2 regions of the Endozoicomonas sp. ALC020 genome follow, and region 1 is predicted to be linked to the other one. Evidence: predicted binding sites of a transcription regulator. Region 1 holds the regulator's gene; the other holds the start of a gene.
The links. The regulator FNR, encoded in region 1, switches genes on or off when oxygen is low (the NO sensors DNR and NnrR bind a similar motif). The targets are predictions, from matches to a motif close to TTGATNTANATCAA.
Positions count from the first base shown of each region.

Region 2: a site for FNR is predicted at 1,203-1,216, ahead of nagE (N-acetylglucosamine-specific PTS transporter subunit IIBC). Genes of this name have one in related genera too.

Region 1 is NZ_CP184830.1:4,473,414-4,495,550, forward strand. It holds gene ACOJUO_RS17100 (SprT family zinc-dependent metalloprotease) at 296-808, opposite strand; gene ACOJUO_RS17105 (Yip1 family protein) at 952-1,563, opposite strand; gene ACOJUO_RS17110 (glucosaminidase domain-containing protein) at 1,997-2,830, shown strand; gene ttcA (tRNA 2-thiocytidine(32) synthetase TtcA) at 3,018-3,938, opposite strand; gene ACOJUO_RS17120 (TraR/DksA family transcriptional regulator) at 4,295-4,630, shown strand; gene ACOJUO_RS17125 (hypothetical protein) at 4,636-5,157, opposite strand; gene ACOJUO_RS17130 (adenine phosphoribosyltransferase) at 5,367-5,906, opposite strand; gene fnr (fumarate/nitrate reduction transcriptional regulator Fnr) at 5,941-6,699, opposite strand; gene ACOJUO_RS17140 (hypothetical protein) at 7,018-11,253, shown strand; gene ACOJUO_RS17145 (autotransporter outer membrane beta-barrel domain-containing protein) at 11,364-12,938, shown strand; gene hemN (oxygen-independent coproporphyrinogen III oxidase) at 13,038-14,429, opposite strand; gene ACOJUO_RS17155 (hypothetical protein) at 14,835-15,857, shown strand; gene ACOJUO_RS17160 (hypothetical protein) at 16,066-16,659, shown strand; gene ACOJUO_RS17165 (hypothetical protein) at 16,768-16,980, shown strand; gene ACOJUO_RS17170 (DUF3605 domain-containing protein) at 17,101-17,661, shown strand; gene ACOJUO_RS17175 (sulfite exporter TauE/SafE family protein) at 17,681-18,394, opposite strand; gene ccoS (cbb3-type cytochrome oxidase assembly protein CcoS) at 18,461-18,634, opposite strand; gene ACOJUO_RS17185 (heavy metal translocating P-type ATPase) at 18,641-21,139, opposite strand; gene ACOJUO_RS17190 (FixH family protein) at 21,159-21,737, opposite strand; gene ccoG (cytochrome c oxidase accessory protein CcoG) at 21,756-22,137, opposite strand, start outside.
Region 2 is NZ_CP184830.1:45,327-47,981, reverse strand. It holds gene hemA (5-aminolevulinate synthase) at 1-532, shown strand, start outside; gene ACOJUO_RS00155 (YgjV family protein) at 558-1,073, shown strand; gene nagE (N-acetylglucosamine-specific PTS transporter subunit IIBC) at 1,389-2,655, shown strand, end outside.

The sequences.
Region 1 (22,137 bases):
AACTTGTACAATGGATAGATACAACAATTAAGTACTCAACCATACGAAATCATATTTTCTGACTTATTGTTCAGGCACTCGCGGCAACTGCTCCTGCGTTGCTCTAGCTCCTGCATCCATGCAGTCGTGATGCGTTGCAACTCTGGTCACATAGCTTGCTATGTTCCCGTTGTTGCGCCTTGCAGAGCACCTGTCCAATAAGCCAGAAATATTCGATTCCGTATGGCTGAGTACTTATTGTATTTTAAAAAATTTAACGATAATTGATCCGCAATTCCCCCTGAAGCACTGATCATCAAACGTTGATTTTCTCAACGAATTTCAAAGGTTCTCGACACTGGGCGCACAAATAGACTGCACCTCTTACGGCCCTGTTGTGGCGAATGGAACTGAGCGGGATGGTCTTTCCTGCACAGCTGCAACTGTATAGGAATGGTCTTTTGCTGGCATTGCTGGTGTTGTAGCTGTGGGTTCTCCGGGCCGGGAGTCTGAACACCTCTTGCATAATCAATTGCCACTCTCTGCCATGGGGGCGGATCTTTCCGCCAAACAGTTGGTGGGCAATGAGGTGTGCGACTTCATGACCCACGGTATGCTTCAGAAAATGTTCCTGGTTTTCTTTGAGCAGTTGTTTGTTCAGACGAAGCAGGTTTTTTTCGGTCCAGGCTTGTCCGGCCGTTTCGCCTCTTAAACTCAGACTGATCCGGGGGCGTGGAAATCGTTTAAGAAAATGCCGCTCGGCCAGGCAGTAAAGCTCACTGACCCGTAACTCAACGGTAGGCAAATAGGGGCATTGTATATTCGACATAAACAGGCTGACTTGGAAAACTCATGGGAGGATAGCAGAGGGATTGTATCTGTACAGTGGGTTTATTGGAATAATCAGGCAGGTTTCATCAAGGCATCGCTTCCAGATGATACAGCTTAATTCATCTGGCTTGGCGCTGAACTTCAGTAAACTTGAATGTATTCGGGGCTTACACCCATACCCCAGAAGATCACGGTAGTGATCATAATCGAGACCAGAACAACCAGCCCGATGCAAAGCACAGAACTGGCATAGACAAACCCCTGCTCCTTAGGTATCTGCATAAAGGTTGGCAAACCGGAATACAGAATCAGGGCTGAGCAGGTCATGGCGATAGTGCCAGCAACAATAGTCAGCCAGATAGAGGGATAAAGCCCGCACAGGCCCGCCAGAAAGAGTGGTAAAGCGGTATAACAGCTAAACGCAACACTCTGTGTCATGTTGGGTTTGCTGCCAAAGGTTTCTGCCATCCATTGGATGAATGCACCCATAACGGCAACGCCCGCCAGTATGGCCAGCCAGGCAAAAAATGCCATGAAAGCAGCACTGGTTTCCGTTAACTTGACGACCTGATCACTGCCCGGGACTGTCCAGCCGGTTCGAGTCGTCCCCAGATAAGTACAGACCGCTGGCAGGGCAGCCAGCCATATGACCTGACCCAGGTAAAGGCGAATAATGCCGGGAGGGTGCTCCCGAATATCGGTCCACTCTTCTTTCGGACGAAAGAGAAGCCCCCAAAAGTGACTTAATATCATGGTGCAACCTCCGTTATGGCTGTACCAGTAGCTGGTAATCCTTACGTTTTGCTAAGTTATCAGCTACAAAACAGCGGCTAATATGTTGTTATTATTCACTGTGACAGGCATCGGCTCTTCCTGTTCAACAGGATCGTTCGATAGCCTTGACTTCAGTGTTTACATATTTCTTATACGAAGTAAAGTAATATCGTCCCAATACAGGTTCTTTTATTGAATAATAGGGCAATTATTTCCTCGTTTATCAGTCTCATAAAGGCTTCGGCATGACTGTCTGGTTCAGTTCGCTGGTTTGGTGGATTGTGAGACTAAACGGTTAGTATCATAGAACTCCGGAATGATTACATGACTTCAGGCGAAGCCGTTTTTGTTAAAAAGTAGTGTCTAAATAGTTTCGTTTTTGCCGGACGGGCTCAGGAGAATGACATAGACCATGATGACTAGAATTGATCGTTTGTTTCTTTTACTGCTGGCAGGGCTCGTTGCTCTGGGAAGCGGGTACAACAGAGATTTTCAGCCTGTTAAAGAGCCCGCAATAGAACAGGTGCAAAAGGTCACCAGGGAGGAAGTCAAGGTTGAAAAAAAGGCTCAAAAGAATATTCCCGACTTTGCTGCCATTGAGGACGTCAATAAGAAGAAAAGTCAGTTCTTTGCCCACGTGAAGCAAATGGTTGATGAAGAGAATGAGCGTCTGGCGGGTATTCGTCAGGAAGTTAAGATGCTCAGGGAAAAATCGGCTCTGCATGAAAGCGAAGAAAAGTGGCTGTTGGACATGGCCCGAAAGTTCAGAGTGGATGAAGAGCTTAAAGTCAGTGATGCGCTTTATGACGACCTGCTGCACAGGGCGGACGAGATCCCGGTATCGCTTGCTCTGGTGCAGGCGGCTAACGAGTCGGCCTGGGGGACTTCAAGGTTTGCCGTTGAAGCCAACAACTACTTTGGCCAGTGGTGTTTTACTCTGGGCTGTGGTGTTGTTCCTGGTGAGCGTCCGGAAGGTGCGACCTACGAAGTCAGGAAGTTTTCTTCATTGGAGGCATCGGTACGGTCGTATATGCATAACCTCAATACCAGCCATCATTATGAGGGTTTGAGGGAGCTGCGTTCAAAAAGAAAATCCATGGGACACCCGGTTACCGGGCCGGTACTGGCACAGGGACTTTATGCCTATTCCTCCAGAGGTATTGATTATATAGAAGAGTTGGTATCCATGATTGAGAGTAATGATTTGTTGAAGTACGATCTGGAAAAGCCTCTAACGGGCCACTAGTCTGCCCAGAGCAATAGTGTAGCCATTGATTGCACTTATATTGCTGATGCCTCAGCAGCAGGCAGCACCCTCCGGTGAATACCGGAGGGGTTGGATAAAAGTAACGAGCCAGGGAAGGCGTGTTGCATCAGCAAGGTTCCTGGAGTGATTCAAGAACCTGGCCAAAGCAAAGCCAAGAGTGTGCGTGTCAGAGGTTAACAATATTCACAATGGAAGCTTGTTCAGGCTTTTCCTCTTCATCGTTTTCATCCCTGAAGGACAGAGGTACATCCACCGGGTCAAACGCAGTGTCTCCATCCTTAACAGGCTGACCATCCGCCGACAGATTGTTGAAATCAAACAGTGAGCTGTCTGCCAGATGGGAGGGCGCTACGTTCCTCAGAGCTCTGAACATGCTCTCCATTCTGCCGGGGAAGCGTTTGTCCCACTCGGTGAACATAGCCTTGATTGCCTGCCTCTGAAGGTTTTCCTGAGAGCCGCAGAGATTGCAGGGAATAATCGGGAATGCCTTAAACTCGGAAAAACGGACAATATCCTTTTCACGGCAGAAGGCAAGAGGACGGATTACCGTGTGCTGACCGTCGTCACTGACCAGTTTGGGCGGCATGGCTTTCATCTTGCCGCCATAGAACATGTTCAGGAACAGGGTTTCCAGAATATCATCCCGATGATGGCCCAGGGCAATCTTGGTGACTTTCAGTTCGCTGGCCGTGCGGTAGAGGATGCCTCGGCGCAGCCGAGAGCAGAGTGCGCATGTGGTTTTGCCTTCAGGCACCTTCTCTTTGACGATGGAGTAGGTATCTTCCTCAACAACGCGGTACTCAATACCCAGGGTTTCCAGATAATCAGGCAGTACATGTTCAGGAAAGCCAGGCTGTTTCTGATCAAGGTTGACTGCGATAAGGTCAAAATTGACCGGCGCATAAGTCTTCAGGTTCAGCAGAATATCCAGCAGGGTATAGCTGTCCTTACCCCCGGACAGACAGACCATGATGCGGTCGCCGTCCTCAATCATGTTGTATTCGGCGATGGCCCGACCTACCTCTCGTCTCAGGCGTTTCTGTAGTTTGTTGAAGTGGGTTTTTGCGCTTTTTGTTTGGCTCTGCATTTTGGTTCTGTCTTGTCTCTGAAAGTACCCAACTTCATTTAAGGCCCTTAGAGGGGGCGGTTAAACCGGGTGACTTACTGCTCTGGATAATGGTGAAACGGGCAAGATCCCGAAAATTCACAACATTATAATCAAAGGTTTCACGATAGGCATCAGGGATAATGACAGCAGCAGCTATAAGTACCTAACCAATTAGTTACCTCCCGAACTCACAGGGCTGACGGCTGCTATTGTGAATGAGCTGTCGAAATATGGTTAAGTGAAGCTATGCTTATCTAATGGACAAAATGCGCAGGGACACAGGTTCCAGTCGTTTATACACAGAATAATCGTGGACATTTATTCAGGGGACTTCCATGGCTGATTACGAGAAACTGAGAGTCTGGTTATTATCTCGCAGAGACGAGTTGAATATCCGGCTCGGAAACATCAATAAAGATATGACTCGCAGAGCCAATGCCGATTGGTCGGAGCAGGCGCAGGAGAGGGAAAATGATGAGGTTATTGATCAGCTGGGTAATGATGCCCGGGCTGAACTTAATCTGATAAACAAAGCATTGGATCGTATGAATCATGATGATTACGGCTTCTGTACCGGCTGCGGTGACAAGATAGTTGAAGCCCGTCTGGCAGCTATGCCTTACGCCGATCTTTGCATCAAATGTGCAGAAAAGCGGGATCGTGCCAGCTGACAGCGTTAGGGAGTCTTCAGACTCTCTGACACTGACTCTTCCATAGAATTCGTTATTAAAGCCTTGTAACTGTCCACAAAGCTCTCAATGGGGCCGGGGTGGTGACGGTGGTAGTAATTATGCCAAAGCTTACCCAAGGCATAGACGTCATCGTGGGGCACCTTGTGGATTGGCTTATCGATTCGATAATAAATCATCCAGGCAATGGCGGTAGCGTAAGAGAGATTGGTCGCTAATTCCAGATGCGGATGAGCCAGAAATTCTCTCTGGCTGGCCAGTCCCCGGATCAAACTGGAAAGGTCGGATTTCTTCGCCAGATAATGGTCCCAGATATTGCGATGCATTCTGGGCGAGATTTGAAAAATTCCCAGAGCCTGATGGTGTTCCTGTTTAAGATGAAAACCCAGTCCGGATTCTCTGGCAGCTGTTCCCAGCAGCAGATTTTCTGCCGTAGGACTCCACATTTTTAAATGCTTCAGGGTCGGGCGAACAACGTAGTGGCGCAGCTCCTTTGCACAAATACCCATCGGGATTTCCTTTGTCTTAGAGCATTGTTTTCATTATTCAGATTATCGTAGCACTCAGAAAATTCTTAAGTACAGCATAATTTAACCAGGGCATACTTCGGGTGTGAAAACCACAGCAGCCCCTGATAGTCATTTTCCGATAAAACTGAATACCTGAAAGTTGCGAAGGCGTTGAAAGGCGTGGGGTGCCGGGAAAGAAAAGAAGGAGACTACTCCCCTTCAAATTCACACAGTGAGAAGACAGGAATTCCTGCTTCATTTAGTATCTTTGAACCACCAAGGTCTGGAAGATCCATAATGGCAGCTGCTTCCAGAATTTGTCCGCCCAGTTGTCTGACCAGTTGACCGGCCGCAAGCAAAGTGCCACCTGTAGCAATCAGGTCGTCAACCAGAATGACTTTATCGCCTTTCTTAATAGTGTCTGCATGAACTTCAAGCGTTGCCTTCCCGTACTCAAGTTCATAATCCTGAGCGACAGTATTGTAGGGCAGCTTTCCCTTTTTTCTAAACAGGATCAGTGGTTTGTTCAGGGCATATGACAATGCAGAGCCTATCAGGAAGCCCCGCGCATCAAGAGCGCCGATCCGGTCAAACTCAACATCCATATAGCGATGAATGAGGCTGTCCATGACCGACCGCCAGGCTTTGGGGTTCTCGAAGAGAGTGGTCACATCCCGAAACTGAATGCCGGGCTTTGGCCAGTCAGAAACGGTTCTAATCTGTGCTTTCAGATAAGCTTCGTCAACGATCATATCTTTCCCTTAATGTCCGTTCCTGGTGCGCTTATGCGGAGGAGATAATCTGTTCCAAACCGACAGACTTTCCACCCGCCAGGGAGCATAATTGAATCGGGTCACGGATTTCAATTTCTTTGCCCACTGCGAAGATCAGATCGTTTTTCTGGAACCGGGTAAATACCCGGCTAACGGTTTCTACAGCCAGTCCCAGGTAATTGCCCATTTCATTGCGGGACATGGACAGGCGGAATGACTGGGATGAGAAGCCTCTGCGACGAAAACGACTGGCCAGGTTGATCAGGAAGGTCGCAATTCTTTCATCAGCGTTTTTCTTGGACAATAGCATCATCATCTGCTGATCTTCACGAATCTTCTTACTCATCAGGCGCATCATATGACGACGCAACTCCGGGAATCGGTCGGATAGCGTTTCCAGCTGGTCAAAGGGGATTTCACAGATCATGGTGGTTTCCATGGCCTGAGCAGAGACCGGGTAGACGTCAGTATCGAGACCACTCAGGCCCAATATCTCACTGGGAAGATAGAAAGACGTAATCTGTTCCTCACCTTCATTGGTGGCGGTATAAGTTTTTAAGGCCCCGGAACGGACAGCGAAGACGCTGGTAAACCGGTCTCCTTCCAGGAACAGGTGTTCCCCCTTCTTGAGAGGGCGGCTTCGCTTGATGATGCGATCAAGCTGGTCAATGTCTTGTAGATTCAATGCCAGAGGTAGGCAGAGGGAGCTAAGACTGCAGTCTCTGCAGGCCACATGGCCAGGTTGTCGTACATTGGGCTTTGACGTCATTGAGTGGCCTCAAAGTCGTATTGGCGAAATCGCTGACGATTCTATTGAAAATGCTACCAAAGTGTAAGTCTGTGCTTTCCGAGACTAAAGCGTAATTCCTTCATACTTAAGGCTTTTTCGGAAAATCCTTACTGGGTTGCGATAAGTCCGCACTAAAAAAATGTTGTACTTGATCAGTTGCCTGGCAGTTAAGTCATTGAGCTTGATGAGAAGGCTGTGAACGCTATCAATACCTATGATGCAAGAAAGATGTTCTTCAGCGCCAATGTGTCGATAACTGTACTGAATACAATTTCGTAAATCAGGGAGATTTACGCCATGAGTCTGCTCAGCTCAGTGACAGGGATTCTGTTTACTCCAACCGTGCAAGTGGCTGAACCTCGAACCTTTGAGGAACTCGTTGCCGCTGAGGATTTGACGTTCAATGATCTTTCACCACAGGAAAAGCAAATCCTGATGGCCAGAAAGGGTGAGCTGACAATTGAGGAACTCAGGGCATTAAAGCTCGAAGAGGCCGAGTGTGCTGAGCTTGAAGAGGCGCATCGTATCCGGCTTCAAAAAAGTGCGATCTGGGATGGCCGCAGAATTGCTGTCACGATAGCCAAGGGAACCGGGGTTCTGGTCGTCGGTGCTTTTGCTGCCGGGGCCGCTTCTGTATCGGTGCCTGTTGCTGCCGGACTGGCTGTATGTTCAGGGGTGGGCTACCTGTTTTATCTGCGGACCCATTCAGGCGAGCTGGAAACACGTTCAAAGCAACTGACTGATTTTGTCATTACCCATGCACAACCCCAGAGAATCATTCGGGAACAGCTGGAGCTAAGAGAGTCTGAGCGTGCAGAGGCTCTGGATAGAAGGCTCCGTGAGGCAGAAGACGCGCTGAAGTTGGAGAAACAGCGAAAAGCAGAGTTGGCCGACCAGCTGCTCCCGGGAAAAGCGGATCTGGCATCAGGGCAAGAACACTTTAAACAAATGCAACATAGAATCGAAAAACTCAGGGCTGCGGAGAAACAGCAAAAAGAGTTGGCTGGTGAGTTGAAAACACTGACTGAGCAGCACAGGAAAGTTGATCGTGAGATGGTGGAAGTGCTTGATGAAGTTGAACAACTGAGTGAGGCGCTCAGGAACAGGCAAGGCAGTGACAAGGGAAGAGATCGCCAGCAGTTAAAACAACAGGATTTGAGGTTACAAGAGACACTTCAGCTTTTTCAGGAAAAGGTCGAGGCGCTTGAAGATGAAGCACGGATTCTGACTGAAACCATTAAAGAAAAAGATATTGAGTTTGAAAGGCTGAATCGGCAGAAAAACCATCAGACTACTGACATTCAGGCACTGATTTTGCAGAAGAAAGCCGTTGAGCGAGACACCATTAAACCATTGCAAAGAAGACTCAGGGCAGCCGAGCGGATGCTGATGGAGGCAGGAGCCGATCAGCAGGCTATTCAAAACCAGCTGTTTCAAACCCAGCAGACAGTTCGATCTCTGGAAACGGAGGTAAAGACGGTTTCTGATGAGGCGGTTACCCAAAAGCTTGATTTGGAGAGGGCTACTGAGAAGGCACTGTTCCTGGAGTCTCAGCTGAGTTCTGCCATTCAGCATAAAGACAAAACCTATAAGGACTACCTGATTGTCATTGATGAACTTAATGCTGTTCGTATGCAGCTTGAAAGCAGTCAGATGTTACAGCATGAGCTGGAGAATCAGCTGGAGAAGGATAAGGCGGCTCAACGCATTCAGGAAAGGCAACTGAGGTCAGATCTGGAACAATTGCAAAAAGAGAAGGCCGGGTTGATCAATAACTCAGCAAAGGTCGCTTCCGAGAATCAGTTTTATCGGGAGCAGATTGATCTGCTCACCCGGGAAGAGCAGATGGTCAGAGCCCGTTGGGTAGAAGCCCATAAGTCGACTCAGCGTCTCAAGGATGTTGAAAAAGAACTGCAGGCTCAGGGGGAACTGCTCCAGGAAACCAGAGTTCAGTTGCAACATGAGGCTTGTTCCAGAAAAGTGCTGACAGCAGAGCTCAATGGTTTTAAGCAACGGGAAGCAGCCGCTGCTAAAGAAAAAGGTTTGCTGGAGGTGCAGATCCAGCATCTCAGGGAACAGGAAAAGACCGATCGGGATGCGCTCGTCTTGACAGAGCGTCAGCTTGAAGAGAAAAAGAATGAGCTTAAATTGTTGCAGGAAAGTTATACCGGCCTTAAGGAGAATATCAGTCAGGGTGAGCTTTCGAATCAACAGCTCAGAGCCGAACTGGACCGGGTGAGACTAGAGGTGCTGGTTAGAGATAGAGAGATCAGGGAAGTTCGCGACCTTTTACAGAAAACAGAAAGTGTTCTGGAAAGCTCTGAGCAGAAGGCATTTGACCTGAATGCAGAGTATGAGTCTCTGCGCAGCCAGGCCATAGAGGGGACTGTGGTCAGCGCTATGGATCACGTGGATCAACTGACCAGTGATTCGCTGAATAGCAAAAACCACTCAAGAAAGGTTGAGGAGCAAAAGCATAACCTGGAGCTCCAGTTTCAGGCGCTGAGCAGTATGAATAAGCAGCTGCTCGAAGAAGTCACTCAGTTTAATAATAAACGAGGTCAGAAAAAAAGAAGAGTCTGGCAACAGCAAATCAGGCAGGCCAAATCTGAAGCTGAGCAGAGTCAGCTTCTTGCCAGAAAATTACAGCAGGACCTGATCAGCAAAAACGACTCAGTTCATGAAATGAGTGAGAGACTTAAGCAAGTTGAAGAGGCGTTCGCTCAGGTCTCGGAGCAGTTAAATGCCACAAAGCAGGAAGCGAGTGCTGTATCCGTTCAGCTGCAGTCAACCAAGATAGAGTCCGAAGAGCGAAGGCTAAAGCTCAAAGAATTGGAAGACTCCGGGGCTAAACTGCAATTCAGACTGGATTCCCTGACCAACGAGCTTGAGCTGCTCAGGTCAAAACCCGAAGGCATTGATAAAGAAGCTCATCAACGAGTCGTGGACGAGCTGGAAAAAGCACAAGGCAATGTCAAAAAATTACAGGGAGAGCTGAGTGCCAGTGACAATCTTGTAAGCGAATCTCTGGCTGATGTTCAGACGTTGCCAGAGCTCAAAGGTAAGCTCAGGGACATTGAGGAACAGCTGTCGCTCCTCGGGGGGTATTTGCAAACGCCTCATGAGTCGTTTCAAAGTAATGCTGATGAGTTTACCAGGACCTTGTCCCGGCTGAAGTCTGAATGTCAGGAGATCGTTGTTCTGACGGGACAGGAAATGACCGCTCTCAAACGTCAGGTCGAACAGCTCCATGATATGAACTATCTGTTGAAAGTTCAGGAAATAGAGGGTCAGACCAAGACTCTGGAAACTCAGGTTAAGCTGGTTGAAGCTCTGAGAACGCTCAATGGGTTGCAAAAGGGCAGCGACCCTGAACAGGCAGACAAGTTTGCTGAAGAATTGGTTGCTGCTGAAGCCTCGCTGCAGGCATCAAGACAGGAAGCGAAAGAGCTGTCACGGACTCTCATGACAGTGAAGAATCATCCTGTTATTCAGGCTGAAGCAGATCCCGAAGCCCTGGCGCTGGAACGGGTGCGCGATGATCTCTTGCTGGAGCAAAAAAAGTCAGCAGATTATCTCAGTCAGATCAATACGCTGAAGATGCAGTTTGTTCGACAGCATTCTGAAATGCCACTGTCGGAGATTCCTGATGAAGACTACCCCAGGGTAATTCTGGAAGTGGTTAAAAAGTACATTGCCGTTGATGAACATGAAACCCGTCTCGGGGCAGGTCTGGAAGCCATGCTGACCGAACCTCTGGATTATATTCACCGCATTGACGATTATGACGATGACGCCAGAGACTGGGAGATTGAGCTGGCTGGCGAAGAAGCTCTTGAGAGCTGGCAGCAGGCCCTGAATGAGGAACAGCTTCGCTCAAGGGCATACTTCAAAGAATTGATGGCCCTTCGGACATACCTGATCGCTGAACTGGAATATCGTGGATTAACAACAAAAGCGCTGGAATGGGGCATGGGCGAGCTACAAGACATTATTGTTGATCAACTGCGAAGGGATGGAAGGCTGAAAGACTCCTCCCAGACGATTTCACCCACAGCGATAACCATGCTTTCGTCATTGCAGTCGACGGCAAATGACCCGGGCAGTCTGCAGCTCGATGACCCTGTGGGATTGATATGGGATTATAGTGATTTTTTAGATCACTATTCAGGGGGCTTTAACGATTTAACTTCTTGTGCCTCTGACGATGAAGACAATCCGCCATCAGAATACGATTCGACCCAGTCTGAAGTCGACAGCCTTGAGGATTCTGTTGAGAATGAGACGCTCTGGCAGCAGCTGCCTGAAGATTTGGACTATCAGGAAGAGTTTTACCTTTACCAGCAAGTGAGCTCTGCAGTGGATGAGCTGGAGAAAATTGACCGGGAGCTTGAAGAGCTGGATTGGTCTGAATCTTCCGATGAAGAAACCGGGCCAGAGAGTCCGCGAGTCAGGCTGGAACAGAGGAAGCAAAAGCTTATCGACTGGCTCCGGCAGGAAGATGCTGTCAATATAATGCAAAAGTTTCGTTAGCAAGCGGGCAATACACAACCGTTAATATAACAACCTTGTTAGTCAAATCCTGAAAATAATCGGTCATAGTCCCCCGAAGGAATTAAATCAGTACTCCGGGGGAGGGAATTATGGCCAGAAAATCGCTCAAATTATCTATGGTCTTGGTCATGCTGTTGGCAACCGCTGTGTTGCCATTGCCAGTGCTGGCCATTGATCCGGCCATAATTGTGACCGGGGGAACGGCCCTGCTGGGGACTGGGCTTGGCGGACTCTCCTACAAATTTGGTCAATGGCTATACGGCCCGGACAACGGCAGTGATGATAAACCTGCTCCGGTATTGGTTGAACCGGTCTCTTTTTTTAATCCCGGTGAAGACAAGCCTTATGAAATTACTCTCAGGCTCCTTGAAAATGGCGGTGACGGAGGCGGTGGTGAAGGCGGAGAAGCGCACGTTAATCATAAACCTGACTCGGATTCGAGTCTCATCCCGACAGATCCTGCAAGTCCGAAAAAGCCTGGAAAACCTGTCGATGGGGTAAAAGGTGCTCAGGAAAAATGGGTGGTTGTCAGAGTTGAGAAAGGGGCTGCCAGTCGTGAGTTGCAGTCACTGATTGATCAGTCTCTGCCTGAAGCCGGAGAAGTGCTCTTTCATCCGTCTCCCAGTGCTCAGGCGACGTTAAATGGCTCACGCCACTTGGAAATGGCTACTACCCGGGCGCTGTTCAGTCAGTTGAGTGATCTGCGTCAGATTCTGGATTTCTACCGCAATGGTCAGGCTTTTCTTCTTGATAATGCCAGTCTGGATCAACGTACTGTGAAAGGCGGTAACCAAACATCTACCGGGAAGTTGCAGAGCGGTGAGAGCAGTCAGTGGCACAGCTTTGTACAAACTTATGGTTCGAAATCCCATTACTCATCACTGCCTGGTTTAGAAGGAATGAATGCCGACAGTCACGGGCTGAATGTCGGAGTATTCACTCAGGCCACTGAAAATACCCTTGTCGGCCTGATGCTGGGTAGCCGGAAAACATCAGCCAGTTTTCAGCAGAAATTGGGTTCGGGCTCCATAGAGTCTGTTCACTTTGGTCCGTTCCTGTCCTGGCAGAGGGATCAATGGCAGTTTGATGGTGCCCTGACTCTTGGTACCAAACAATACAGCAGCAAACGCACGGGTAGCGATGGTCATCGACTTCGAGCCTATCGCTCAGGCACCGACTGGAATGCCTTCGGTGCCCTGGGTTATGACATCGATATGGATAACTGGCTCGATGGTCTTACCGTCACACCTATGGTTGAGTTCCTTTATCATCATTCAGAGTCGGACAGCTTTAGAGAGAAAGGCTTGTCTGACGGAGCGCTGGCTGTGCGCGGGCAGTCTTTTGAGCAATCGATTTTACGATTGGGCAGTGACTTTGTCTTACTGAATGAAACCGGGGATACCCCCTCGGCCCTGAAGTTTTCTGCGGGCTACCAGCAGCAGACGGTGTTGAGTGGAAAGTCCAGATACACAGTTAATAATACCGGCCAGCATGCATCGTCAGAATATCGGGCTCAGGAGATTAACGACAATGGGTTGTATCTGAGTATGGGCTACAACACCACAATGTCCGGGCAATCCAGTCTGAGCATGAATTATACGGCGATTCGATCCAGTCGCAGTACTAGTGATGGCCTTCAGCTGAGCTACACACGATCTTTCTGATTGTTACCACAAAAACCGGGCTGTCTGGCTATTCTGGCCTTTAAAAGGATAACCAAACAGTAGAAATCGTGCATTGCCCGCATTTCTACACGAAAAGTGTCAAATAACCTTTGAATAGAGGTTCTGCTGCTGTTGTATCTGCGGCTTAAAATAACCATCAAACTGCATGCAGATGTTTCTGATCAGCATTTTGCCCCTGGGTTCCACCTTAATTCCCTGCTCAGTCAAAGAAAGCAAACCATCGTCAGCCATAGGTTTCAGTGCTGCCAGTGCATCAGAAAAATAGTCACTGAACTTGAGGCCATAATGCTCTTCCACCTCAGCAAAGTTCAGTTTGAAATGGCAGATCAGTTCGTTGATGACACTCTGGCGAATCTCATCGTCACGATTCATGGTCAAACCACGGTAGATTGGCAGGTGGGCTTCATTGATCGAGTTTTCATACGCTTCCATGCTGACATGGTTTTGCGCATAAACACCGCCCACCTTGCTGATAGAAGAGACGCCCATGGCAATCAGATCGCAGTGACTGTGTGTAGTGTAACCCTGGAAGTTTCTGTGCAGGGTGCCTGTTTCCTGGGCAATGGCCAGCTCGTCATCCGGCAGGGCAAAGTGATCCATGCCGATGAAGACATAGCCGCGCTCCACCAGCCTCTCGGTAGCCTTATGCAGAATGTCGAGCTTTTCCTCAGGAGAAGGCAGATCTGCCTCGTTGATCCTTCTCTGCGGTTTGAAACGGTGTGGCAGGTGAGCGTAGTTAAATAATGACAGTCGGTCTGGTGCCATCTCGATCACCCGGTTCACGGTATTCATAAAACCTTCGACGGTCTGATGAGGCAGGCCATAAATCAGGTCCATATGCACTGACTTGAAAGCCATGGTTCTGGCGGCATCCAGAACAGACTGAACCTGTTCTTCGGGTTGCACCCGGTTGATGGCTTTCTGAACCTTCTCGTCCAGATCCTGTACACCGATACTGATACGGTTAAAGCCCTCGTCACGCAGGCGAGACATCATGACCCAATCCACCTCGCGAGGGTCCAGCTCGATGGAAAAGTCCGAATGACTTTGACAGTTGAAGTTGAAGACGGATCTCAGCTTGTCCATCACCGCAGAAATCTGGTCCGGGCTCAGAAACGTCGGAGTGCCGCCACCAAAATGAAGCTGTTCGACTCTCTGCTCCCGGCCAAACAGACTGGCTTGCATGTCAATCTCGCGAAACAGGTAGTCAAGGTAGTCTTTTGCCTTGGAACGGTGTTTGGTGACTATCTTGTTGCAGCCACAGTAGTAGCAGACGTGGCTGCAGAAAGGTATGTGTACATAAAGCGACAGGGGTTTATTAGTCGCACTGCTTTCCCGGGCGCTGGATTCATAGTGCTCGGGTTTAAACCCCTCCTGAAACTGAACGGCAGTGGGGTAGGATGTGTATCTTGGGCCACTGAGGTCATACTTCTTGATCAGACCTGTATCCCATACGGGGGCTGTACTCATATTAACTCTCGAATTGGTTACAGCTCATCTGGCTGGGCTCTGTTGATGACTATACAGGTAAACAGCCGATTGACCGGTTCTTTTATTAACAGTTTAAAGACTAAAAAGCCAAATGTATTTGACGTGTGTCAATAAGTAGGTGACGCAATTCATACCGGTTCCCATGCTTTCGCGCCTGTGGGGCAGACATGGAAAAAGTTTTCTTTAGGGCTGTGGGTTCAGGAGAAAGGCCGTTAGAAATGCTAACCGGAATGTCATTAAGAGTTCTTTGCGTGAAGGCTAAAATCAATTGATAGCAAAGTAAGGAATTTGCTTCATTGCAAACCTGAGAGTTCATACAGGCAATCGGGAACTTTTAATGTCCGTTGCCTGTCTAACACTATAAATTATCACGGAGGATAGATCATGGCTTATGGATTAACACCAACAACAGACAGCTCCGCAACCGGGGCTAAATTTCAACCGCCGCAGAACAGTTCAGCGGGGTCTGATACTTGTCCGGCGACAACATCGAACGGTCGACGTCTGGTTGAGCCTGCATCTAGTACAAGTAGTACAAGCGCAACAGGATACGATCTGCGCCAACGTGGTTCATTGGATCAACGTACCTGTCAGTGGTTGGAAGAACTCCAAAGTTTTACAGGCCAGAATGTAACCGATGTAAATCGGGCTGCAAGCAGCGTCGCAACCACAGCGGAATCAGAACCATCGCAGTATTGTGAATCGGAGGGCACTGGCAAAGTTTTTGAAAAAATCGGAAAAATCCCTGCTGAGTTTATTCAAGAAATGACCAACTTAGTGTTAGAGGAAGAAAGATTTAAGCCTGAAGATTTATCCCAATTAAAAGAAGATAAAGATGCACTGCCATTTTTATTGACACCCTATGATGTAGTAGACGAGAACGGCAATCGTTACAGTGAATACATAATGTCAAAGGGTTCAGAGGGTTCAGAGGATTCAGAGGATTCAGAGGATTCAGAGGATTCAGAGGATTTTGAGGTCAGGGGCCTCCGGGTAGGTCTTAGGGAGTACACACTGGAGCCAGACACTGAGTTAAAGGTAAAAGCATTTTACTCATTTATGATGGGGGTGCAGGACAGTATAGATAAACTCCTTGGATTTGGAATTCTGGAAAGTGGTCATCCATTCATATACGAAGAAGATTCGAATTCCAGTACCCAGGATCATTACACTCCATGTATTACTATTGCACCTGACTGGAGCAGTCTGATTGATAATATAGATAATGATTATCTGGAAAAATTTGTAAAAAATATGGATGAAAGCAATTGTCAATTGCTCGACGATTGGCTAGAAATCACCCCATCAGGCAACCTCGATGATATACGTGATAAGTTGAAAATTGTTTTAAGTCCCGACTTATTGGATATGTTCTGTCAGAAGGTGTTCAAGATGATCAATCATTGAGCCACCTGCTCAAAACGGGCTGTTGCGTGCCCTATTGATTAGAACGGCTAACCGTTATGTCATCAAAAAGCTTTTGCGAGAAGGGTATAGTCCATTTACGACGAAGCAAGGATTTGCTGCGTTGAATAGTCTAAGGGGCTTCAGGTAATCGGGAACTTTTAATGTCCGTTGCCTGCCCAAAACCATTCATTATCACGGAGGATAGATTATGGCTTACGGAACAACAACTAGCAGCGCTGCAACCAGAGCTGAATTTCAACCGCCGCAATACACTGCAGCGGGGTCCAATAACTGTTCGACAACAACGTCAAATGGTCGAAGTCTCGTTGGGGTTGAGCCTTCATCTCATGTAAGCCCAACAAGACAAGATCCGCTCCAATCTGTTTCATGTGCTCAACGTACCTGTGAGCGTCTGGAAGTAATCCCAAATTTTACAGGCCGAAATGCAGCCGATGTAAGTCAGGGTTCAGGCAGCGCCGCAACCAGAGCGAAATCTCAACCACCGCAGAATTGTGAATCGGGGGCCAATGGCTATTCTGCACCAACTTATAGTTATCTAAGTGAATCTTCGAGTTCACCTAATAGTTTTTCAGGAGGAAACATGATGGGCCTAACTCTTGGAATTGGAGGAGAGCCCACAATCTTTCCTACAATTAATGGAATGTTTATTGAAACGAACCGGGGCTTTTATGATGGAATGTTTATTGAAACGGAGCAGGACTTTTATAAACGTCGGCTGAACGATGATAGTAAAAATCTGACCGATTATAGAGAACCGGGACCGGCCCAGCCACATCAGTAAAAAACGTTGCTGTAGAAAGGTAAGTGCACAAAAAGCGACAGGGGTTTATTGATCGCACTGCTTCCTCGAGCGATTCATTACTCTTTACTCGTTCCCACGCTCCAGAGGGTGTCGCAAAACTCTTTCCAGCATGGGAACGAGTTTACTCCCGTCATTCCCGCGAAGGCGGGAATCCACACTGACTCACCACCAGAACCATACTGCCCGGTGCCCTCCTGGCCTTGTCATCACCGAGAAGGCAGAGATCCACTGTTGGCGCTGGATTCCCGCCTTCGCGGGAATGACGACTTAGCTACCCACACTGGGACACAGAGCGCCTGAAAGCATGGGGTTAATCTCACCAAGGATCACAACGGCAAAGCATCCACTTCTGCGCCGACAGCACCCAATCAGTCTATGCTGGACAACAAATAACATTGGACTCAACCGGGAGAGAATATTTTGGGAGTTATTGGCCTTTGCAGTCTTGCATTGTTCAAGGTTCTTTTCGGTATTGTCACCTTCTCCGGAGTGATTACCTGGCAAGAGATTCAGTCAGGCCATATTGATACCCGAAGAAGTCCTGGCCAGCTGGCGGCTTACCTTGGCTATCTGACGCAATTGAAGCTGACTGGGAAATCGCCTGAAACTGCTGTTCTGGAGAATATTTTCAAGCTATCAAAGCAAAGGGCGCTGGAATGCAGTGATGGTCATTGTATGTTGGAAAGCCGACTGGCGTTGAATAGTTTTCCTTATTGGCTGGAAGACGACGTAGTACATCTGTTGCTGTTTATATCCGGCAAGGACTGGCAGGAAGAGTTTTTGCAGGAAGAGTCAAACCGGCTGTTAAAGAAAAATCTTGGCGAGTTACTGTCAAAGTACTCTCTGGAATGGTATGTCCATGTGAATCCGCCCCATAAACGAACGGTGGCGGGTCTGGCTCATGCTCATATCTTCCTCAGGAGTGTGAACTCAAAGGAGATTGCTGATCAGGTCGAGCAGATCTTGCAGTCTGGTCAATAAGGGCGGGATCCCTGGTCGTTCAGTAATGCCCGCCGTGTCCAACAGAGAGTACGGACATGACCCAACCCTGTTGCGGGCCCGGAATACTGTAGAGACCAAAGAGAATCATCATAATGCCGGCAATATTGCGGGTCAGGCTGGCTTGTATGACAGACGCCAGTTGTCTTGCAAATAGTCCGGTCAGAAATACAGAGGGCAGGGTGCCCAGCCCAAAAGCGGCCATCAATAAGGCAGACTGAGTCGGGTTATTCTGACTGGCAGACCAGATCAGTGTGCTGTAAACCAATCCACAGGGAAGCCAACCCCAAAGGGCACCCAGGGCCAGAGCATTAGGTGTGCTGCGAATAGGCAGTAGTTTGCTGGCGAGCGGTTGAATGTGTTTCCAGAGGTGCTGCCCCAGCTTTTCCATTTTCATCAGACCTTTCCACCAACCGGTGATATAAAGACCCATGGCGATCAGCATAGCGCTGGCAATGATTCGAAGTGAAGATTGCAGGGTTTCGCTGGCATCCCCCAGGAACCAGCCCACTAATCCAAGTAGCAGGCCCGCCAGAGCATAACTGCTGATTCGGCCTGCATGATATGTCAGCATTAACCAGCTGGTTTCAGCTTTTGAGCGCCCTCTGAGGGAAAGGCTAAGGGCCGAGGTGATACCCCCACACATGCCAATGCAGTGAGTACTTCCCAGCAAGCCAAGGGTGCTTGCGGCTAGTAGAGTGGGTACTTCGGTCATGGCTATCTATCTGCTCAGGGTTGTTTATATGCTCAGGGCTTTTTATAGGCTCAGGGCTGTTTCTGATCACTCTTTTTTGGACGGACGACTGGCTTTTGGCGGGCCATCGTCAAAAAGAATACTATGGGCGGGCCCTTCCAGATCATCAAACTGGTCATTATCGACTGCCCACAGGAATATCCTGACAGCAACGGCAATCAACACTACGGCTATAGGGATAAGAATGATCAGGCTTTCCATAGGGCTCTATACCTTCACAGCAACTTGCAGATTATTCGCATTTTCACGATCACTATCCCGGCTGGCAAGTTGTTCTCCCCGGGGAGCAGGCTTTTTGTCTTTGCTCAAACGCAGTGCGTTGCCTACTACCAACAGAGAACTCAGTGCCATGCCAATCGCAGCCATCCAGGGAGCCACCATAGCGGCCGCTGCCAGGGGCAGGGCCGTCATGTTGTAGCCAAATGCCCAGGCCAGATTCTGGCGAATGATCTTGCGGGTTCGCCTGACCAGGTCAAAGGCGTCAATCAGACGACTCAGGTCATCGGATAGAAGAACGGCATCGGCACTGGTCTTGGCCAGATCTGAAGCATTGCCCATGGCCAGAGAGATGTCTGCGCCGGCCAGAACCGGTACGTCATTAATACCATCGCCCACCATCAGAACATGTTCGCCATCAGCTTGTCGCTGACGAATAAATTGCAGTTTGTCATCCGGACTGGCCTGAGAGTGCCATTGTTCTATGGCTAATTGTCGGGAGACAGCTGCTACCACCGGCTCCTGATCACCACTGAGCAGTGTAACCCTGAAACCGGATTCTTTTAACTGAGCAATGACACGGGCCGCTTCGGGTCTGAGACTGTCTGCCACTTTAAACCAGCACAGTGGCAAGTCATTCTCGGACATCAGTAACCATTGTCCTTGCTGCTCCGGAGGTGCCGGTCTATTTGTTTGACAACAAAAATCGGGACGACCAATTTTGTAGTAATTTGCAGCCACTCTCGCTTCAATGCCCCGTCCGGTATGACTGACGACCTCTTCAGCCCTGAGGTCAGTGGCGACGGCAAAAGCTCTGGCAATCGGGTGTTCCGAATGCGCTTCAATGGCTGAAGCAATGGCGAGCAAATTATCTTCAGAATACTGGCAGTCGGCAACGGGATAAATGCCTTCCATTCTTAAACGGCCCTGGGTCAAGGTGCCGGTTTTATCAAAAACAATGTGGGTGATTTTGCCCAGACCTTCGAGTACATGACCCCGGGTAACCAGGAATCCTAATTTATGCAAATAGCCTGTTGCTGCCGTCAGAGCCGTTGGCGTTGCCAGAGAGAGTGCACAGGGGCAAGTGACGACCAGTACCGACAGGGTGATCCAGAACGCTTCTTCCGCTGCAACACCGGACCAGTAAAAGTAAACGACCGTTGCGGTCACCAGTACCGAAGCTACAAAGTAACCGGCAACACGATCTGCCAGTCGGGCAATGGCAGGTTTGTCCTGCTGGGCATGTTTTAGCAGTCGGAGAATCGCAGACATCCGGGTTTCTTCGCCCACATGAGTGATTTCAATTTCAAGGGCGTTGTCGATATTAAGGCTGCCTCCCATTACTGATTCACCTTTGCTGCGGGCTATTGGCAGATATTCGCCGGTCAGCATGGACTCATCGACACTGCTGCTTCCCTGCACTATAACGGCATCAGCCGGGATGGAATCACCGGGCAATACCCGAACATAGTCTTTGGGTTTCAGATCTTGAAGAGGGACTCGAACATACTTATCACCGTCTTTTTTCAGGCAGCTGGAGGGCAGCAGGTTGCTGAGGGCCCGGGCTGCCCGTGAGGTTGAGTGTCTTGCACGGAGTTCCAGATAGCGACCGGTCAGCAGGAAGAAAGTAAACATTGAAACCGAGTCGAAATACACTTCGCCACTGCCGTTTACCGTTGCCCAGAGGCTGGCAACATAGGCGCCACCGATGGCAATGGAGACCGGTACATCCATGCTGAGATGACGGGTACGGACATCTCGCAGAGCTGCTTTAAAGAAAGGTGCAGCAGAGTAGAGTATCACCGGAGTGGCCACCAGGGCACTGATGTATCGGATCAGATCCCGATAGGGGGCCGTCATGTCATTACTGATCGCTCCGGAGTATAGCGCGATGGCATACATCATGACCTGCATGGTGCCAATACCGGCAATGGCGAGGCGTCGTATAAATACGCGGTTCTCTTTCTTGAGCATGGCTTCCTGACGATCCGCTCGCCAGGGGTAGGCCTTGTAACCAATCTGGTGAATGGCGATCAGAATATCGCTGAGTGGAACCTGTTCATTATTCCAGCTGATCTGGGCTTCATGAGTACTCAGGTTAACAGTGACGTTTTCCACACCCTCGATCAGGCCAATATGACTCTCCAGCAGCCAGATACAGGCAGCACAGGTGATGCCTTCTATCAATAGGCTGGCCTGTCTTTCAGAATCGCCATTGCGGATCACAAAGTCCTGCTGAATGTCATCCCGGTCGTAGAGCCGGAGTTCTTCTTCCAGTCGCTGACTGAGTGCATTGGCTTGCAGACCGGGATCGGTGCGGTGCTGGTAATAGCTGTCCAGACCGCCGGCAATGATGGCTTCAGTCACCATCTTGCAGCCAGGGCAGCACATAGGCTGTTCTACATCTTCAACCATCGCCGTGTAAGGCGGAGTCCCTTCGATAGGCAGGTGACAATGGAAACAGTGGCAACTTTCAGAATGTTTACTCATCCACTCAATCCAAAATGCTTCAGGGTTCAGAGCTGGCTTTTGAGCTACCACGTGGCAGCAGCGCGCTGACAACACCGGCTTTCAGCATCAGAGGCTGATTCAGGCGCCAGCCTGTTTCGTAACCGACTTCAGGAATCAGTTCATCCAGTGTTTCCAGCTGGACATAGGTTTTCCCCTCAACCGCTTCATCAACCTGGCCCACATAGATCTGGGTGGACTGATCACCAGAGATGGAACGGTTGACCATGATGACCTTGTCCTGATCGGCGAATACCGGAGAAAGCAGGCTCAGTTTTAATTGTTTGGGCCACTCACTGATGTCGCCCTTCAGGGTGATTCGGACCTCTCCTGTCAGGTCATCAATCAGCAGGTTGGCACGAATGCCATAGTCCCTGGCGTTGTGATCACGGGTGAGGTCTTCATTGATCTGTTTACCTGTTTTGTAGTAGTCATCGACCACCACACTGTCCTGAATCTTGAACGCATAGTAGGTCCGGTAGCTGCCCCAGACAAAGGTGACGGCCAGTACTCCCAGAATTCCCCATACCCAGGGTTCCTGGTACCAGCGGGTGACGGGTTCATTCTTCACAAGGCTCATAATCGTTATTACCTGTCTTCAGATTTGCGGAGCAAGGAATCGGCTTTCGGCACTCACAGGCTCAATATCCGGCTGATCGCTGCTGATTATAAATTCAATATCGCGGCTGCCGGAATCGATAGAACCCGCAGGCAACACCAGTCGAACTACGTGTTGCGCAACTTCGCCAGCATTGACCGTAAAGCTCATATCGCCTTTGGTACTCAGATCCCCTATGTCCCTGACACTGACGGTCATGGTCAGCGGGCGCTGATCCTTGTTAGCCAGTTTGAGGATATAGGTATTTTCAATGCTGCCATCAGAAGTGGTGCGATAAAGCTGATTGCGGTCTCTGAGAATGTCCAGTTCCAGTGCCGAGCGATTGTTCAGGCTTCCTATGAACAATCCGATCATTGCTAGC
Region 2 (2,655 bases), 2.6 Mb from region 1:
CTTGGGCCACGAATCGGATATCGACATCATACAAGGTACCATGGCGAAAGCCATCGGCGTGATTGGTGGTTACGTTGCTGGCAACCGAACCATTATCGACTTTATTCGCTCGTTTTCGTCCGGCTTTATCTTTACCACTTCATTGCCTCCAAGCATCGCCAGAGCCTGTTTAACCAGCATCAACCACTTGAAAGCCTCGGACTCTGAGCGCCAGAAGCTCAAGTTCAATACAGCGCTCTTGCGCGCGATTTTTGCGGAGTTGGGCATTCCCATCATGGGATGCTCAGAAACGCACATTTTGCCAGTCAAGATCGGCGACGCCCGGAAATGCAAACAAGCGGCCGATCTGCTGCTGAGCAAGCATGGGATTTACATTCAGTCGATCAACTCACCAACCGTCGAGGTAGGCACCGAGAGCTTCCGGATCAATGCAACGCCCAATCACACCGAGACGCATATTCGTCACCTCGCTGAGGCAATCAAGAGCGTGTTCGTTGAGCTAGAAATCGATCAAACTGTTGCGCTTGGGTGAGCCAGAGTGAACAAGGGTTGTAAACATGGATAATTACACGCTTTCACAGATCCTGGTATCCATCGCTATTGTGTTTGACCTGTTGTCTTTCCAGTTCAAAACACGCAAACACGTGGTGTTGTGCCTGTTTATTGCGGGAGCGTTGATTGCGACGCACTTTTACTTGCTCAATGCTTTCACAGCGGCCGTGGTTATGACGATTGCGTCAATACGCTATCTGACCAGTTACTTTACGTCTCGGCCCGGGGTAAGAAACCTGTTTTTGATTATCAATGGTGTGACACTCTTTGTTACCTACGAGTCTTTCATCAGTCTCGTGGCGTTCGTCGGCTCCTGCCTGCAAACGATAGGCGCATTCAGTAAAGACGATCGTGAGATGAGACTCATCATGATGGTGGGTGCGGTAGTTTGGTTGAGCCACAACGTTCTTGTCCTGTCCCCGATGGCCGTCGTCATGGAAGTGCTGTTCCTGCTCAGTAACATCGTGGCCTACCTGAGGTTCTACAACAAGAGCCCAATAGTGACAAAGTCCGAGTACTGAGCTTTACGTCTGTTTCATTCCAGCTAATGAACAGACATCTGGCTCCCATCGCTTAAGCACCTCATTGAGGTGCTCTCTATTGTGGTGTGTCATATATGACTACTGATGCCACATGTTCTGTTTGCTTTTTTGCTCTGGGTCAATAACCGGTTAATCTCTTTACGAAACCTTCACAACACAGTTGAACTGGTGCATTGTGACCGGTTACATTTCGTCCCAAACCATGCGCTGCCCATCAACTGTCTGCCTGTTTGAGTTCCACGGGGTTTTGATTGAGGTTTGTGCAGTGACGTTAATATCTAAGGGGTAACTATTTTGAACATTCTTGGCTATATGCAGAGATTGGGTAAGGCATTGATGCTGCCCATCGCCACTCTGCCTATTGCAGCAATCCTGTTGCGTCTTGGGCAGCCTGACCTGCTGGATATTGCCTTTGTCGCAGAAGCGGGTAACGCTATTTTCAGTAACCTGCCTTTGCTGTTCGCGATGGGTATTGCTGCCGGACTGTCAAAGGACGATGCCGGTGCAGCGGTGCTGGCGGGTGCAGTTGGCTATTTTGTCCTGACTGCCGGGGCCAAGACCATCAATGCCGACATTGATATGTCATTCTTTGGCGGCATTATTGCCGGTATTATTGCCGGTCATAGTTACAACCGTTTCCATGCGGTGGCACTGCCACCCTATCTGGCGTTCTTCGGTGGCAAACGTCTGGTTCCGATCATGACCGGTCTGATTGCTCTGGCGGTCTCTGTAGCAGCAGGTTATGTATGGCCAGTCATCCAGTCTGCCATTGATGCATTTGCTAATGGTATCTCTGAGTCTGGCCCCATTGGACAGTTTGCCTATGGAGTGCTGAACCGTGGCCTGATTCCGGTAGGTCTGCACCATGTTGTGAACTCTGTTTTCTGGTTTGGCTTCGGTGAATTCACCAATGCTGCCGGTGAGGTAGTTACGGGCGATCTGCCTCGTTTCTTTGCCGGTGACCCCACTGCCGGTACTTTTATGGCGGGCTTCTATCCGGTCATGATGTTCGGTCTGCCAGCTGCTGCGCTGGCTATGTATCTGGCGGCGCCTAAAGAAAATCGTGCCCGTGTAGGTGGTGTTCTGCTGTCTGTCGGTGCTACTGCCTTCCTGACCGGTGTCACTGAGCCTCTGGAGTTCATGTTCGTATTCCTGGCGCCAGGTCTCTACGCTGTTCATGCCGTGCTGACAGGTTTATCTCTGGTAATCACCAATATGTTTGGTGTTCTGCATGGCTTTGGTTTCTCTGCGGGTGCCCTGGATATGGCTCTGAACTGGGGGCTGGCTACCAAGCCTGTGACCCTGGTGTTCATTGGTCTGGCTTTCTCTGTTATTTACTTCTGTGTTTTCTATTTCGCTATCAGGGCTTTCAACCTGAAGACACCGGGGCGCGAAGACGAGGAGCCGGAAACAGCAGGATCTTCTGAAGCAGTCAGTGGTTCGGAGCGTGCTCTGCGTTTCATCGAACTGTTGGGCGGTGAGGGCAACCTGACCTCTGTTGAAGCCTGTATCACCCGTCTGCGTCTGACTCTGGCCAATCGTGACCTGATCGATGAAGCTG